Regions from separate parts of the Modestobacter sp. VKM Ac-2979 genome, predicted to be linked through region 2. Evidence: riboswitches for the same ligand, from Rfam matches in the RefSeq annotation. Region 2 holds a riboswitch; each other region holds the start of a gene.
What was found. A riboswitch is a leader RNA that binds a small molecule or an ion and turns the genes downstream of it on or off. The one in region 2 is predicted to bind thiamine pyrophosphate.
Positions count from the first base shown of each region.

Region 1 (5,550 bases), on a different contig from region 2:
CGCTCGAACACCGCGGCGAGCCCCTGCCCACCGCCGATGCACATCGTCTCCAGGCCGTAGCGGGCCTCCCGGCGGCGCATCTCGTGGGCGAGCGTGGCCAGGATCCGGGCGCCGGTCGCCCCCACCGGGTGCCCCAGGGAGATGCCGGACCCGTTGACGTTGACCCGGTCGCGGTCGTCCCCGCCCAGGCCCCACTCCCCCAGGCAGGCCAGCACCTGGCTGGCGAACGCCTCGTTGAGCTCGATGAGGTCCATGTCGGCCAGCGTCAGCCCGGTCTGCTCCAGCACCTTGGCCGTCGCCGGGACCGGGCCGATGCCCATGGTCTCCGGCGGCACGCCCGCCACGGCCCAGCCGGTCAGCCGGACGAACGGCTGCCAGCCACGGCGGTCGGCCTCGGCGCGGGTGGTCACCACGCAGACGGCGGCGCCGTCGTTCTGGCCGGAGGCGTTGCCGGCCGTCACCGTCGCCTCCGGGTCGACCCGGCCCATGACCGGGCGCAGGCCGGCCAGGTCCTCCATCGTCGTGTCCGGGCGGGGGTGCTCGTCCTCGGTGACCGTGCGGGCCGGCGTCTTGCGGGTCCCGGGCACCTCGACGCCGATGATCTCCTCGGCGAACCGGCCCTCGCGGATGGCAGCGCCGGCGGCCTGCTGGGAGCGCAACGCCCAGGCGTCCTGCTCCAGCCGGTCGACCGAGTACTCACGGCGGACGTTCTCCGCGGTCTCCAGCATGCCGCCGGGCACGGGGTGGTGGAGGCCACCGGCGGTCTCCCGGGCACGCGCCAGCCGGTCGTGCAGCATGACGCCGTCGCCCTTGGCCCCGCTGCGCAGCCCCAGTGCGTAGTGCTCGACGTTGCTCATCGACTCCACCCCACCGGCGACGACGACCTTGCCGGCGCCGGCCGCCACCTGCATCGCGGCGTAGATGACCGCCTGCAGGCCGGATCCGCAGCGCCGGTCGATCTGCAGGCCGGGCACCTGCACGCCCAGGCCGGCGTCCAGGGCGGCGATCCGGCCGATCGCCGGGTTCTCACCGCTGGGGCTGCAGTTGCCGAGGATGACGTCGTCGACCTCGCCCTCCCCCAGCCCGGTCCGCTCCACCAGACCCCGCAGCGCGGTGGCGGCGAGCTCGTTGGCGGACAGACCGGCGAAGACCCCGCCGAAGCGACCGACGGGAGTGCGGACCGGGGAACAGATGACGACGTCGTCCATGCCCTGACTCTGCCAGCTCCGCCCCGGCTCGGTGCAGTGGAGCCGACCACTGACCGGAAGCCGGCGTCGCCCGGAACGCCGACGACGCCCCTCCCGGCGGACCGGGAGGGGCGTCGTCGGAGCGGGTCAGTCGCGCGGCTTGGCCATCGCCTCGTGCGCGGAGGACTTGAGCGAGTCGGGGAGCAGCTTGTTCGCCGCGCCCTGCACCTTCGTCTTCAGCGAGGCGGCGAGCACCTTCTCCTCCCCGGCCATCAGCGCCTCGAAGCCCTGCGCGGCGACCTCGGCCGGGTCGTCCTTGGGGCCCTGGCCGATGGCGGTGTCGTCCAGGTCGGCCCGGGAGAAGAACTCGGTGTCCGTGGGGCCGGGCATCAGCGCGGTGATCGTGACGGCGGAGTCCTTGAGCTCCTGCTGCACGGCCTCGGTCAGCGACTGGACGAAGGACTTCGAGGCGTTGTAGACCGGCTGGTAGGCGCCGGGCATGGTCGCCGCGATCGAGGAGGTCACCAGCACCCGGCCCGCGTTGCGACCGGTCATCTGCACGAGCACCAGCTTCAACAGCGCGGCGGTGGAGACCACGTTGAGCTGCATGACCTCCAGGTCATCGGCCCAGTCGGTGTCGACGAACGCACCGCCGCGGCCGACGCCGGCGTTGAGCGCGGCGGCGTCCAGCGGGCGGCCGAGGCCCTGCACCCGGGTCCACAGCTGCTCGATCCCGTCGGGGGTCCGCAGGTCGGCCTGGACGGCGGTCACCTCGGCGCCCTCGGCGCGCAGCTTCGCGGCCGCCGTGTCGATCGTCGGGTCCTCGGCGTCGATCACCAGGTCGAAACCGTGCTGGGCGAACTGCTTGGCGAGCTCGTACCCGATCCCGCTGGAGGCACCGGTGACGAGGGCGAGGGGCTTGGTGTCGGTCATGCACCTCGCCCTACCCGCCCCCATGGCCGGGTTCACCCTCCGCGAGCGCCTTTCCGGCCGCGGGGGCTGGTGGCCGCACCCGGGGTCAGGGAGTGCGGCCGGACCGACCCTGGCACCCCCTCCTGACAGTTCCGTGTGCACCGGCTCAGACTCGGCCCATGACCGAGGACGCGAGGCCGGCCGGGGACGCCGGCGTGATCTGTTCGGCGAAGGGCTGCCGGGAGCCGGCGACCGTCGTCCTGGTGTGGAACAACCCGAAGGTGCACACCCCCGACCGGGAGAAGACCTGGACGGCGTGCGAGGCGCACCGCGAGCAGCTCTCCCACCACCTGGCGATCCGGTCGTTCCTGCGCCGCGTCGAGCCGGTTCCCCCGCTGCGGTAGCTTCAGCGGCGCACACGGGAGCCCGGGCGCGGGCTGAGAAGGCGGACGACCACCGCCGACCGTCCACACCTGATCCGGTTCATGCCGGCGGAGGGAGCTGCTCGATGCTCGCTGCTCGATTCCACGCACCCGGTCGACCCCTGGCCCTGGACGACGTCCCGGTGCCCGAACCCGCCCCCGACGAGGTGCGGGTGCGGGTGCACGCGGCCGGGGTCTGCGGCACCGAACTGCACTTCACCGACGGCCTGTACGCGCCGTCCCGGACGCCGATGACGCTGGGCCACGAGGCCGCCGGCACGGTCGACGCGGTCGGGTCGGCGGTCACCGGCTGGGCCGAGGGCGACCGGGTCGCCGTGTACTACTACCTCTTCTGCGGCAGCTGCCGCTGGTGCCTGCGCGGTCGGCAGAACCTGTGCCTGACCCCGCGCGGCGTGCTCGCCTTCGCCGCGGACGGCGCCTTCGCCGAGCAGCTGGTCGTGCCGGCGCACTGCCTGGTCCGGCTGCCCGACGAGCTGCCGTTCGAGGCTGCCGCACCGCTGTGCTGCGCCGGCACCACCGCGGTGCACGCGCTCACCGAGGCCGCGGTCGAGCCCGGTGACGTGGTCGTCGTGCTCGGCGCCGGCGGCGTGGGGCTGGCCGCGGTGCAGGAGGCCCGGCGACGCGGCGGCGTGGTCGTGGCCGTCAGCCGGGACGACGCCCGCAGGTCGGCTGCCCGGTCCGCCGGGGCGGTGGCCGCGGTCGCCCCCGCCGAACTCGCCGACACCGTGGCCCGGCTGTCCGGCGGGCAGGGCGCCGACGTCGTCGTGGAGCTCGCCGGCGTCACGGCGACGCTGGAGCTCGCGACGGCGGTGCTCGGTCGCCGCGGCCGGCTGGTGCTGGTCGGCTACAGCGCCGACGCCCTGACGGTGAGCCCGCTGGCGCTGGTGGTCGCCGAGCAACGGGTCATCGCCAGCGTGGGCAACACGCTGGCCGAGCTGGAGCAGGCGGTGGCCCTCGCCGCGGCCGGGCAGCTGGCGCCACCGGTGGCCGGCACGCTGCCGCTGACCCAGGTGAACGATGCGCTGGACCGGCTGCGCGCCGGGGACGTCGCAGGGCGGCTCGTGCTCATCCCCTGACGCCCCGCAGCGGCGTGCCGGGCCGCGTGTGAGGATCGGCGCTCGTGCGACATCGCAGCAAGGACGCCCCGCTCCCCCGCGAGGTCGGTGTCCTGGCGATCGTCGCCTTCGTCGTCGCCCTCGGCTTCGGCATCGTCGCCCCGGCGATCCCGCTGTTCGTCCGCGACTACGGGGTCGGCACCACCGCCGTCGGGTTCGCCGTCAGCGCGTTCGCCTTCTTCCGGTTCATCTCCGCCTTCGCCGGGGGCTCCCTGGTCGAGCGGATCGGCGAGCGCGCCGTGCTCGCCGCCGGGCTGGCGATCGTCGCGGTCGCCACCGCCGCGGCCGCCCTGGCCGGCAACTTCCCGCTCTTCGTCGCCCTGCGCGCCGCCGGCGGGATCGGCAGCGCGATGTTCACCGTGGCCGCCCTCTCGCTGCTGCTGCGGACGGCTCCGGCGGCCCAGCGCGGCCGGGCCGCGGCCACCTACCAGGGCGGCTTCATCCTCGGCGGCATCGCCGGCCCGGCGGTCGGCGGGTTCCTCGCCGAGGTCTCCCCGCGGCTGCCGTTCTTCGTCTACGGCGGCTTCCTGCTGGTCGCGGGGGTGGTCGCGCTGGTCCTGCTGCGCCCGGCCGCGCTGCCCCCGGTCGCCGGGGCGGCGGCCGACCCGGATCCCGCCGCCGACCCGGCCCCCGCCGCTGACCAGGTGCGCGGCGGCGGCCCGTCGGCCGTGGCCGTGCCCCCCGCGGGCGCCGACGGTGGCGGGCTGCGCGCGGCGCTGCGGTCCCGGGCCTACGTCGCGGCGCTGGTCGCCAACCTGGGCGTGGGCTGGGTGCTGTTCGGCGTCCGCAACTCCCTGGTGCCGCTGTACGTGACCGAGGAGCTGGGCAAGACGGTGGCCTGGGCCGGCGCCGGGCTGCTGGCCGGGTCGGTGGCGCAGGCGATCGGGCTGCTGCGGGCCGGCCGGCTGGCGGACAGCTGGGGCCGCCGTCCCTCGCTGCTGCTCGGTTCGGGGCTGGCCACCGCGGCGATCGCCGTCCTGGTGCTGCCGCCGACCACCGCGGCGTTCCTGCTCTCGATGGCCACCTTCGGGCTGGGCGCCTCACTGCTGGCCAGCGTGCCGGCCGCGGTGGTCGGCGACGTCAGCCCGGCTCGGGGCGGCCGGGTGGTGGCGGTGTTCCAGATGGTCGCCGACCTGGGCGCGGTGGCCGGGCCGCTGGTCGCCGGCTGGCTCACCGACGCCTTCTCCTACCAGGTCGCCTTCGCGGTCAGTGCCGCCGTCCTGGGTGCGGCGATGCTCGCTGCGCTGGCGATGCCGCGGGACCGTCCTGCCGGCTGAGCCGGCAGGCCGGTCAGAGCCAGGGCGCCAGCGTCGGCAGCGGACCGTCGGCCTGCAGCTCCTCCCCCGCACTGCGGCCGGTGACCCACGCCGCGACCGCCGGCAGCGGACCGGCGACGGCCAGGGTGCCGGTGCCCCACTCCCGGTCACCGGCGAACAGCGCGACGTCGGGCACGGAGTCGCGGCGGTCCCACATCCGGAAGACGTCGTCGACGAGCGCGGCCAGGACGTCGTCCGGGAGATCCGTGAAGGCGACGCCCTCGTCCAGGTCGACCGCGTGCACCCACACCTCCCGACAGCGCATCCAGGGCACCTCCGCGGCCGGCACCTGGCGCCCCTGCGCGGTGCGTACCTGGGCTGTCCACGCCTCCTCGGGCAGGCCACGGACCGCGGCGGCCAGCCGGCCGGTCGCCGCGACCACGGCAGCGCGCAGCTCGGGGGCCGGCAGCTGCGCCGCCTCGTAGATCTGGGCGTCCCGCGCCTCCATCGAGGGGTACATCGGCGTCTCCACCCCGGTGCGCGCCCAGGTCAGCAGGTTCACCAGCGCGTCGGCGTTGGCCGCCAGGTGCGCCAGGAGGTGCCGCCGCGACCAGCCGGTGAGCAGGGACGGCGCGTC
Region 1 covers NZ_JAPVBO010000009.1:15,528-21,077, reverse strand. Annotated here, with positions in the region: gene O2W15_RS22560 (acetyl-CoA C-acetyltransferase) at 1-1,208, opposite strand, end outside; gene O2W15_RS22555 (SDR family NAD(P)-dependent oxidoreductase) at 1,335-2,120, opposite strand; gene O2W15_RS22550 (hypothetical protein) at 2,279-2,503, shown strand; TPP riboswitch at 2,508-2,617, shown strand; gene O2W15_RS22545 (alcohol dehydrogenase catalytic domain-containing protein) at 2,608-3,618, shown strand; gene O2W15_RS22540 (MFS transporter) at 3,663-4,934, shown strand; gene O2W15_RS22535 (maleylpyruvate isomerase family mycothiol-dependent enzyme) at 4,948-5,550, opposite strand, start outside.
Region 1: it holds a riboswitch for thiamine pyrophosphate, as region 2 does, so the genes downstream of both, O2W15_RS22545 (alcohol dehydrogenase catalytic domain-containing protein) here and thiM (hydroxyethylthiazole kinase) in region 2, are expected to answer to the same signal.

Region 2 (5,550 bases):
CCGCCGCCCGGACCGCGGTGGACCGGGGAGAGCCGGGAGGCTGGGCCGCGTTGAGCGTGGCGCTGCAGGGCCAGGACCGGGCGGCCGAGGTCGAGCGGACGTTCCGGGTCGCGGCCGAGCGCGGCGCGCACCCGGCGGCGCTGGAGCTGGCGTACCTGCTGCGGTCGTCCGGGCGGCAACTGGCGGCCTGGCACTGGGCGCAGGTCGCCGCGGACGCCGGCAACCCGGTGGCCCGCGCGACCCTGGCCTGCTGGCGCTGGCAGGAGAGCCACGACCGGGCTCTGGAGCCGGAGCTGCGGGCGGGCGCCGACCACCACCAGCACGCCCGTACCGGCCTGGCCGACCTGCTGCGCAGCACGGGGCGGGTCGAGGAGGCCCGGGCGGTGCTGGAGCGGGGCGCGGCCCGTGGTGAGGTCGCGACCTGGCTCCCGCTGGGCAACCTGTACCGCGACGAGCTGGACGACGCCGTCGCCGCCGAGGCCGCCTACCGGGCCGGGGTCGAGGGCGGTGACCTGCACGCCCACCACAACCTGGCCGTGCTGCTGCTGGAGACCGGCGACGTCGACACCGCCGTCGAGCACTTCTCCATCGCCGCCGCCGGCGGCGACGAGCTGGCCGCCCGGGTGTTGCGCGAGGTCCTCGGCGACAGCTGAGTCAGCGCGGCCGGCTCACCAGCGCCCGGCGAAGTGGTGCACCGGCCCGTGCCCGGAGCCGACGCCGAGGGACTCCCCCGCCTCGAGCGCGGCCTGCAGGTAGTCCCGGGCCCCGTCGACCAGCGGCGCCCAGTCCAGCTCGTCCCCCGCGAGCCGAGCGCGGGCGGCCAGCGCCGCGAGCGCCGAGGACAGCGTGCAGCCGGTGCCGTGGGTCGACGACGTCGCCACCCGCGGCCGCCGGGTCTCCAGCACCCCGGCCGCCGTCGCCAGCACGTCGACGCTCTCGTCCCCGCCCAGGTGCCCGCCCTTGAGCAGCACGGCCACCGGCCCGAGTTCCAGCAGCGCGCGGGCCTGCGGGGCCAGCTCCTCGACCGTCGTCGCCGGCGCCACGTCCAGCAGGGCCGCCGCCTCGGGCACGTTCGGGGTGAGCAGGTCGGTCACCGGCAGCAGATCGGTGCGGACGGCGTCCACCGCCTCCTCCGAGATCAGCCGGTCGCCGCTGGTCGCCACCATCACCGGGTCGCAGACCACGGGGCCGCCCGGGCGGTCGGCCAGCGCGGCGGCGACCGTCCGCACGACGTCCGCGGTGCCGAGCATGCCGAGCTTGGTGGCGTGCACGGTCACGTCGTCCAGCAGGGTGGCCAGCTGCGCGCCGACGAAGTCGGCCGGCACCTGGTGCACCCCGGTGACGCCGCGGGTGTTCTGTGCGGTGAGTGCGGTGAGCACCGCGGTGCCGTAGACGCCGAGCGCGCTGAAGGTCTTCAGGTCGGCCTGGATGCCGGCGCCGCCGCTGGGGTCGCTGCCCGCCACGGTCAGGGCCACTGCTGCGGTCATCGGGCCACCAGCTCCCCGGCCATCGCGGCGCGCAGCGTGCGGGCGGCGGCCGCCGGGTCGGTGGCGGCGCAGATGTCGGAGACGACGCAGATGCCGTCGACCCCGGTGCCGGCCACCGCAGCGGCCGTGGCGGCGGAGATGCCGCCGATGGCCACCGACAGCAGGCCCCCGGCGCGGGCCCGGGTGGCCAGCGCGCGGGTGCCCGGGAGCTCCAGGGCGGCGCCGGCGTCCGGCTTGGTCGGCGTCGACCAGACCGGGCTGAGCCCGACCAGGTCGGCGGTGCCGGGCGGGAGGGCGAGCACGTCGTCGAGCTCGGCCGCGCTGCCGACGGAGACGCCGATCAGGGCGTCGGGCCCCAGCAGCGTCCGGACGTCGGCGGCCGGCAGGTCGTCCTGGCCCAGGTGCACGCCGTCGGCCCCGGTGAGCAGGGCGACGTCGACGGCGTCGTTGACGAAGAGCCGGACGTCCGGGGTCGGCCGGAGCACCTCCTGCACCGCGCGGGTGAGGGCCAGCAGGTCGCGGCGGCCGGCGGCCTTGTCCCGCACCTGGACGGCGGTCACCCCACCGGAGACGGCGGCGGCGACCACCTCGGGCACCGACCGGGGCGCGCAGAGCAGCGTGTCGGTGACCAGGTAGAGCCGGGGGTCGAAGCCGGCCCTCATGCGCTGCGGACGTCGGCGCGGGCGAGCGCGTCGCCGTCGACCGCGTCCAGCGCGTCCAGCCACAGCGCGGCGAACGTGCCGGGCCCGGCGGCGAGCCCAGCGGCGGCCTCGGCGGCCAGCGCCACGTGCGCGTGGGCGGCGACCACGGCGATGAGCGGGTCACCGGTGGTGGCGGCGTAGGCGGCGACGATGCCGCCGAGCGCGCAGCCGGCGCCGGTGGTGCGGGTGAGCAGCGGGGAGCCGCCCCCCACCCGGACGACCCGGTCCCCGTCGGTGACGACGTCGACCGGACCGCTGACCGCGACGACGCCACCGGTCCGGCGGGCCAGCTCCTGCGCCGTCTCCAGCGCCGCCTCCGGGGAGTCGGTGCTCTCCACGCCACGGCCGCCCTTGCCCGCGCCGGCCAGGGCCAGCACCTCCGAGGCGTTGCCCCGGAAGACGGTCGGGCGCAGCTCGACCAGGTCGGCGGCGAGCTCGGTGCGGAAGGTGAGCCCGCCGACGGCCACCGGGTCCAGCACCCACGGGGTGCCCACCTCGCCGGCGGTTCGGGCGGCGAGCCGCATCGCCTCGGCGGTGCGCTGCTGCACCGTGCCCACGTTGACCAGCACCGCGGAGGCGACGGCGGCGAACTCACCGGCCTCGGCCGGGTCGTCGACCATGGCCGGTGCAGCGCCGATCGCCAGCAGCGCGTTGGCGGTGATCGTCTGCACGACCGTGTTGGTCAGGCAGTGCACCAGGGGTGCGGAGTCGCGCAGCGCCGTGCCGGCAGCGCGCAGATCGATGGCGTCCATCGCCGTGACATCCCTTCGCCAGTACCAACTGGAGCAGGTTCGACGGGTGTGCTCTCAGTCCCCGGTGGGACACCCCGTGTCAGCTCCCGACGCTAACACCGCCCTGCTCACCCGGGAGGGTGACGGGGGAGCTCAACGTCCGGTCCGGTCCCGCCGATGGAACGGGGTGAGGTCTCATCGTGCGCGCCGGGTGCGCCTCGGCACGGCTGTCTCGGCCGGCACCGCGCTGGTGCTGGCCGCAGCCCTCGTGTGGCACGGCGCCTACGCCGGGTTCAGCGACACCACCGTCAGCCGGCCGTTGCCCACCGTGAGCACCGGCACGCTCACCCTGACCGACGACGACTCCGCCGTCCGGATGTTCACCGCCACGGGGCTGCGGCCCGGGGCCACAGCCACCAGGTGCATCGCCGTCGCGGCCGCCGGGTCGCCGGCGACCGTCCGCTTGTACGGCACCGGCCGGAGCAGCACCAACGGGCTGGCCGGTCAGCTCGACCTCACCATCGCCGTGGGAACGGGAGGCGGCAGCGGCAGCTGCACCGGCTTCCAGCCCTCCGCCACGGCCTACACCGGCACCCTCGCCGCATTCCCCACCGACGGCTGGACCGTCGGCGTGGGCAGCTGGACCAGCTCCGGGGCAGCGCCGACCAGCCGGGTCTATCAGATCGGCTACACGCTGCGGGCGAGCGCACCCGCCAGCACTCAGAACGGCACCGCGACGCTCAGCCTCGTCTGGGAGGCACGCACCCGATGACCGCCACCCGCGTCGCCGCCTGGCGTCAGCACGTCCGCGCTGGTGGTCAGCAGCCTCGCCCGGGCGCTGCTCGGCACCGTGGCGCTGCTGCTGCTCGCCTCCGTCGCGCCGACCGTGGTCGGCTGGCAGACCACCGTCGTCCTGTCCGGGTCGATGGCACCCGGCGTCTCCTCCGGGGACGTCGCCGTCGTCCGGCCGGTGCCCGCCGCGGAGCTCGCCGTCGGTGACGTGCTCCTCGTCGACGACCCCGACTCCCCCGGCCTGCTGCGCCTGCACCGGCTGGTCGCCGTCGAGGACGGCGGCCTGCGCCTGCAGGGCGACGCCAACCCCACCCCTGACCCGCAGCTCGTCGACCCGTCCGCCGTGCACGGCGTCGGGGCGCTCCGGCTGCCCGGTCTGGGCCTACCGGTGCTGTGGGCCGCCGAGGGCCGGGCGCTCCCCCTCGCCGGCGGTGCGGCCCTGCTCGCACTCGTCGTCACGCTCGCGCTGGCCCACCGCACGCCCGAGGACGACGAGGAGCCGGCGACGGGGAACCCGTGGCGGGCCGCCCGGACCGCCGTCCCCGCGGTCGCCGTCGGCCTCACCGCCCTGCTCGGCACCCTGCCCGGGCTCTCGGTGGCGGGCGCCGTCTTCACCGCGACCACCGCGAACGACGCCAACTCCTGGGCCTCGGCCCGCTACTACACCTGCACTCCGCCGGCGCGAGCGCGCCCGGCTACCTGGCTCTGCAGGAGACCGCGGGGCCGGTCGCCGCGAACAGCGGGCTCTACGCGAGGTCGGTCAACGGCTGGTACAGCGGCAGCGGGGTGACCTACCGGGTCCCCGGCCCGGCCTGCGGCGGCGACGGCAAGGCGGTCAGGCTCGACGGTGGCTCCGGCTTCATCTACTCCACGACGGCGCTGGCCGATCCGCAGACGTTCACCGTCCAGGTCTGGTTCTCGACCACCACCAGGGAGGGCGGCAAGCTGATCGGGTTCGGCAACGGCACCAACGGGGCCGCCTCCAGCCAGTACGACCGGCACGTCTACATGACCCACTCCGGCAAGCTCACCTTCGGTGTCTACAGCGGGTCCCCTCAGACGGCGACGTCCCGCGACGGCTACAACGACGGCGCCTGGCACCAGATGACAGCCACCTTCTCCCCGGGCACCGGCCTGCGGCTCTACGTGGACGGCGCCCTGGTCGCCGCGCGCCCGGAGGCGACCTCGGCCGAGCCGTTCACCGGCTACTGGCGGGTCGGGTACGACTCGATCGGCCCGGCGTGGCCGGCGAACCCGCGGAGCGAGCACTTCGCCGGGTCGGTCGCGCACGTGAGCGTCTACGCGAACGTGCTGTCCGACGCGGACGTCGCCGCCCAGTACCGCGCCGCCGGCTGAGCCGCGGACCCGCTGAGGCGTTCCCGCGGGAACGTCGCCGGGTCGCTGAGCTGCGGTTCCTGTCGTACCTCGGCCCTAGCGTCGGGTCATGGGTGCAGTCGCGGCGGTGCGTGGGATGTCGGAGCAGCGGTCGGTCGAGGAGCTGGCCCGGGAGATCCGGTCGGGGGCGGTGCGGCTGGCGGCGGCGACCGCTGCCTGGCTGCGGCTGGTCGCGGAGTTCGACGCCCGCGAGGGCTGGGGTGAGGTCGGCGTGCAGAGCTGTGCGCACTGGTTGGCCTGGCAGTGCGGGATGAGCCCGGGTGCCGCGCGGGAGCACGTGCGGGTCGCCCGCGCGCTCGGCTCGCTGCCGGTGACGGCGGAGGCGTTCGCCGCGGGGCGGCTGTCCTACTCGAAGGTGCGGGCGATCACCCGGGTGGCCGATGCCGGCACCGAGGTCGAGCTGGTCGAGCTGGCGCGGCACGCCACGGCGTCCCAGGTGGAGCG
Region 2 covers NZ_JAPVBO010000002.1:258,621-264,170, forward strand. Annotated here, with positions in the region: gene O2W15_RS05790 (tetratricopeptide repeat protein) at 1-653, shown strand, start outside; gene thiD (bifunctional hydroxymethylpyrimidine kinase/phosphomethylpyrimidine kinase) at 669-1,487, opposite strand; gene thiE (thiamine phosphate synthase) at 1,484-2,149, opposite strand; gene thiM (hydroxyethylthiazole kinase) at 2,146-2,940, opposite strand; TPP riboswitch at 2,934-3,027, opposite strand; gene O2W15_RS05810 (hypothetical protein) at 3,131-3,691, shown strand; gene O2W15_RS05815 (hypothetical protein) at 3,734-4,501, shown strand; gene O2W15_RS05820 (LamG domain-containing protein) at 4,498-5,067, shown strand; gene O2W15_RS05825 (HNH endonuclease signature motif containing protein) at 5,156-5,550, shown strand, end outside.

Region 3 (5,550 bases), 120 kb from region 2:
CGCACCGTGCCGGTGAGCAGCCCGGCCGCACCGGCCATCCGCAGGATCTGCCCCTTGACCGGCCGGATCGGCAGCGGCGGCACCCCGGGGAGGGTGTTGCTGTGCGCACCCAGGGCGAGGACGACGGTGCCGGCGGCCAGCTCCTCGCCGCCGGTCAGCTGCAGGCCGGTGGCCCGCCCGCCGGCGACCTGCACACCGGCCACCCGGTCGCGGACCAGGCGCACCCCGGCGGCCTCGGCGGCTGCGGTCAGCGCCCGGTGCAGGGCCCGGCCGTCGACCGAGTGGTCGCCCTCGACGGCCAGCCCGCCGCGTAGGCGGGGGGTGAGCGCAGGCTCCCGGCGGCGGGTGTCCCGCGGGGTCAGCCGCTCGACGGCCAGCCCGAGCTCCTGCTGGTAGCCGTGCAGCGCGTCCAGCGCCCGCACGTCGTCGGCGTCGAAGCCGACCACCAGGGTGCCGACGGTGCGCAGCCCGACCGGCAGCCCGCTGGCCGCCTCGACCTCGGCGGCGAACGCCGGGTAGCGCTGCAGGGAGGCCAGGCACAGCCGCAGCAGCGCCTCCTCCCCGTAGGCGGCCTCGGTGACCGGTGCGAGCATCCCGGCGGCGGCCGCCGAGGCGCCGGCGCCGGGGGCGTCGTCGACGACGGCGACCGACAGGCCGCGCTGCGCCGCCCGCCAGGCCACCGACAGCCCGATCAGCCCACCGCCGGCCACCGCCACGTCGATCACCGGGCGCCCGCCAGCGCCCGCAGCAGCTCGGCCGTCGCGGCCCCCGGGTCGGCGGCGGCGGTGACCGCGCCGACCACCGCGACCCCGGTGGCGCCGGCGGCCAGCAGCTCGCCGACCCGCGCCGCGGTGACCCCGCCGATGGCGATCACGGGCACCGGCACCGCGGCGGCCACGGCGCCGACCCCGGCCACCCCGATGGGGTCGGGGAGCCCCGTCTTGGTGGTGGTGGCGAAGGCCGGGCCGACGCCCAGGTAGTCCGCCCCCTCGGCCACCAGCTGCCGGGCCAGCTCCGGGTCGCGCGCCGTGCCGCCGAGGAGGTGCCCCGGCCCGGCGACCCGCCGGGCGGCGGCGAGCGGGAGGTCACCGGCGCCGAGGTGCGTCCCGTCGGCGCCGACGGCGAGGGCGACGTCCACCCGGTCGTTGACGAGGCAGGTGGTGCCCGCCGGCCGGCAGAGCTCGACCACGGCCCGGGCGAACTCGTACAGCACCCGGTCGCTGCAGCCCTTCGCCCGCACCTGCACCACCGGCGCACCGGCGGCCACCGCGGCGGCGATCGCGGCCAGCGCGGCCGGTCCGCCGTCGGCGTCGGTGAGCACGTGCAGCCGGCCCAGCGGGGGGGTCATGCCCGTTGCCGCCCGCGGCGGGCGCCGAGCAGCGCGATCACCGCGGTGAGGGACGCCGCCACGGCCAGGCTGATCAGCGAGGCCGACCAGCCGTTGGCCGGGTCGATGCCCAGGTCGGTCTGGCGTGCGGTCCACCAGGCGGTCCAGCCGGCGCCGACGCCGGAGAAGAAGGTCGGCAGGGTCAGCTGGTAGGCGACGAACCCGGCCAGCCACGGCAGCAGGTAGACCAGCCGGGCCGGAGCGGTGTCCGAGGTGTCCCACCGGCCGGGGGCGCTCAGCGCGTAGGCGACCAGGAAGACGCCGATCAGCGGCACGAAGACCGCGCCGATCAGGAAGAGGAACGGCTCGTAGGCCACGATGTCGAAGCTCAGCGCGAGCAGGGTGGCGGTGGCACCGACGCCCAGCGCGAGCAGCCGGCGGTCCAGCCGGGCCACCACGTTCTGCGCCGACACGGCCGTGGAGTAGACGTTCGCGAACGCCTCGTCGAGCTCGACCGTGATGAGCACCAGCACCGCCAGCGCCCCCAGCGGCACGGCGAGCAGCGCGTCGATGACGTCCAGCCCCGAGCTGCCGTAGGCCGCCAGCGCCAGCACGCCGAGGCTGAACATCGCGACGGTGGCCAGGCCGTAGCCCAGGGCGGTGCTGGTCCCGGCGACCCGGCCGCTGCGCACGTGCCGGGTGTAGTCGGCAGCGAGGGGGAACCAGGAGATCGGCAGGGCGATCACGATGTCGGTCGCCGTCCAGAACGACGCGGCGCCGCCGCTGTCCAGCGCCGCCCGCGGCTCGGACAGCACCTCGACGAACAGGTAGGCGATCGCGGCCAGCGCGGCCCACACCGCGTAGCGGGACAGCACCTTGACCACGCCGAGGGGGCGCAGCGCCATGGCGGTGGCCAGTACGCCGGCGACCAGCACGAACGGCCAGCGAGGCGCGTCCAGCACCCGGGACGCGGCCTCGGCGATGATCACGATCTCGAAGGTGGCCCAGCCGATGCACTGCACCAGGTTCAGCGCGGTGGGCAGGTAGGACGCCCGCCGGCCGAGCAGGCCGCGCAGCAGCACCATCGCCGGCACCCCCTCGCGGGCGCCGGCCGCGGCGGCCAGCCCCAGCAGCGAGGCGCCGATCACCGCGCCGACGACGATCGCGCCGATCGTGACCGACAACGGCCGCCCGGGCAGGACGACGTAGACGGCGGCCACCGGCAGCAGCAGGCTGATGCCCAGGTTGCCCCACAGGCCCGCGGACTCGCGGAAGCCCAGCGTGCGGGCTGGTGGCTCGGTGAGGGTGAGGGGTGCGTCCGCCCCGGACGTGGTCGTGCCGACGGTTCCAGATGTGCTCATCACGGGCTCCCTACGCCGGCATTACCCGGTCAGGTTCCAGCGGTCGGCGGCGCGTCAGCCGCCCTCTCAGCCCGGTCCTCCGAGCTCCCGCACATGGCTCGACGCCATGACGGGGCCACCATAGCCACCTCGTAGAGTCCGCGCCGTGCCGGTCGCCGAGCTGCTGCAACGCCATCCCGAGATCTGGCGCGGGGCCACCGCGCACCCGTTCCTCACCGCGGTGCTCGACGGGTCGCTGCCCGCCGGCGCCTTCGACACCTGGCTGGTGCAGGACGCGCGCTTCGTCGCCGACCTGCTGCGCTTCCAGGCGCGGTTGCTGGCCCGCGCACCGCGGCCCGCGCAGGCGGTCCTGGCCGGGGGCCTGGTCGCGCTGGTCGAGGAGCTGGCCTGGTTCGAGGAGCAGGCGGCCGCCCGCGGCCTGGACCTCACCGCCCCCGCGCTGCCCGCCACCGCGGCCTACGCCGAGCTGCTGCAGCGACTGGACGCCGCCGAGGTGCCGGTCGCGCTGACGGCGCTGTGGACCATCGAGCGCACCTACCTCGACGCCTGGACCACCGCGCTGCCCGGGGCCCCGGCCTACCGGGAGTTCGTCGAGCACTGGACCGTGCCGGGCTTCGCCGGCTACGTCGCCGGCCTGGAGGCGGCGGCCGACGCTGTCGGCGGGGGCAGGGACGCGGTCTTCCTCGACGTCGTCGCCGCCGAGGTGGCCTTCTGGGACATGGCACTCGGGGACGGGGCACTCAGCGATCCGGCGGTGCAGGCGCCGTGAGCCTGGCCGCCGGGCTCTGGGCCGAGAACGCCGACCTCGCCGCCGTCGCGCTGGCGCACCCGTTCGTGCAGGGCATCGCCGACGGGAGCCTGCCGACCGACCGGTTCGCCGGCTACGTCGCCCAGGACGCGTTCTTCCTCGAGTCCTTCGCCCGCGCCTACGCCCTCGGCGCCGCGTACAGCCCTGACCGGGCCGGCCTGGACGTCTTCGTCGACCTGCTCGCCGGCGTCCGCGAGGAGCTGCGGCTGCACGAGGGCTACGCGGCGCGCTGGGGCATCGACCTGGCCGTGGTCGAGCCGCTGCCGGCCACGCTGGCCTACACCGAGTTCCTGCTCGCCACGGCGGCCCTGGGCGGGGGAGGGCTGACCTGCGCTGCCATGACGCCGTGCATGCGGCTGTACGCCCACCTCGGGCAGTCGCTGGCCGGCCGGCCCGCCACCCCGTACACCGAGTGGGTCACCACCTACGCCGACCCGGCCTTCGAGGAGCTGGCGGCCACGCTGGAGCGGCTGCTGGACGACACAGCGGCCGACACCCCCGCGGTGCGGCGCGCCTACCGCCGGGCCATGGAGCTGGAGATCGGCTTCTTCGACGCCGCGTGGCGCGGTGGTGCGGGGCCCGGCTGATGGTCCTGCTGGCCGCCGAGCAGCTGTCGGTCGGCTACGGCGACGAGCCGGTGTGCGCCCCGGTGACGGTGTCGGTCGCGCCCGGGACGGCGGTCGCGCTGGTCGGCCCGAACGGCGCGGGCAAGTCCACCGTGCTGCAGACGATGGTCGGCCTGCTGCCGCCGCTGACCGGGACGGTGCGCTTCGCCGGTGGCCCGGTCGACGAGCGGGACGCCGGTTTCCGCCGGGCGGTCGCCGGGGTGCTGGACGACGACGCGTTCTTCCCGTCACTGACCGGTGCGGAGCACCTGCTGCTCACCGCCCGCGCCCACGGGGTCACCGACGCCGAGGAGGTGGTCGAGGCGGAGCTGGTCTCCTTCGGGCTGACCGACCGGGCCGGCGCGCTGCCCTCGGCGCTCTCCTCCGGCCAGCGCCGGCGGCTGGCGCTGGCCGGGGCACTGGTGCGACCGGCCGACCTGCTGGTGCTCGACGAGCCGGAACGCCGCCTGGACACCGCGATGCGCCGGGCGCTGGCCGACCGGCTCGCGGCGCTGGTGGACGCCGGCGGCGCGGTGCTGTTCGCCAGCCACGACCCGACGTTCATCGGCACCCTCGCCGACCACGCCCTGGTCATCGGTGAGGACGAGTGCCCGGTGGTCGCGCCCGAGGACGCCGTCGCGGCGTTGCAGGAGGGCTGAGCCACGGCGGCGACGACCCCGCTGCAGGCGCGGCCGGCGGAGGAGTGGAGCGGCACCGCCGTCCGCCGGTACACCCGCCGGGCGACGGCCTCGCGGGCCGACACCAGCTGGCTGACCCGGGTCGGGGACGCCCTGTCCGGACTCACCTCCGCCGGGGTCTTCGTGGCGCTCTGCGGGGGCGCCGTCTCCAGCCTCCGCGAGCAGATCGCCGCCCGCCCGGCTGCCGATGCGGCGGTGCTCCCCGGTTCGCTGACCGCGGCGGCGGTCGCGCTGTCCCTGACCGCCGGGCTGACCGCGCTGTTCGCCCGGCTGGGACCGGTCAGCGCCACGCCTGCGGCCGTGGTGTGGTGGCTGCCCCTGCCCGCGGGGCGCCGCGGACTGCTCCGCGGCGAGCTGCGCCGGGCGGTCGGCCTGGCGGTGGCGGCGGCGCTGGTCGTCGGCGTCCCGGTGGTGCTGGCCTGGAGCCGGACACCGGTCGGCGTCCTCGCCGGGCTGGCGGGCGGTGCGCTGCTGGCGGTGACCGCCGTCGCGGTGCTCGTCGTCCGGCAGGCCGGTGGTGGCGGCCGCTGGGTGCCCGCTGTCGCCGGGGCGGTGACCGCGCTGGCCCTGGTCGGTCCCGCCGTCGTCGGGTGCGTGGTCGCCGGGCTGGGGGTGGGCCTGCCGGACGTCGCGGGGCGGGCCTGGTCGCTGCCGGCGCCGGTGGCGCTGGGGCTGCTCGGTGCGCTGCTGGGGGTCGCCGTCCTCTGCCTGGTCCTGGCCGACCGCCGGCTGGCCGACCTCTCTGCCGGTG
Region 3 covers NZ_JAPVBO010000002.1:138,204-143,753, reverse strand. Annotated here, with positions in the region: gene thiO (glycine oxidase ThiO) at 1-725, opposite strand, end outside; gene thiE (thiamine phosphate synthase) at 722-1,348, opposite strand; gene O2W15_RS05220 (purine-cytosine permease family protein) at 1,345-2,688, opposite strand; TPP riboswitch at 2,679-2,789, opposite strand; gene O2W15_RS05215 (TenA family transcriptional regulator) at 2,834-3,457, shown strand; gene O2W15_RS05210 (TenA family protein) at 3,454-4,083, shown strand; gene O2W15_RS05205 (ABC transporter ATP-binding protein) at 4,083-4,760, shown strand; gene O2W15_RS05200 (DUF6297 family protein) at 4,923-5,550, shown strand, end outside.
Region 3: it holds a riboswitch for thiamine pyrophosphate, as region 2 does, so the genes downstream of both, O2W15_RS05220 (purine-cytosine permease family protein) here and thiM (hydroxyethylthiazole kinase) in region 2, are expected to answer to the same signal.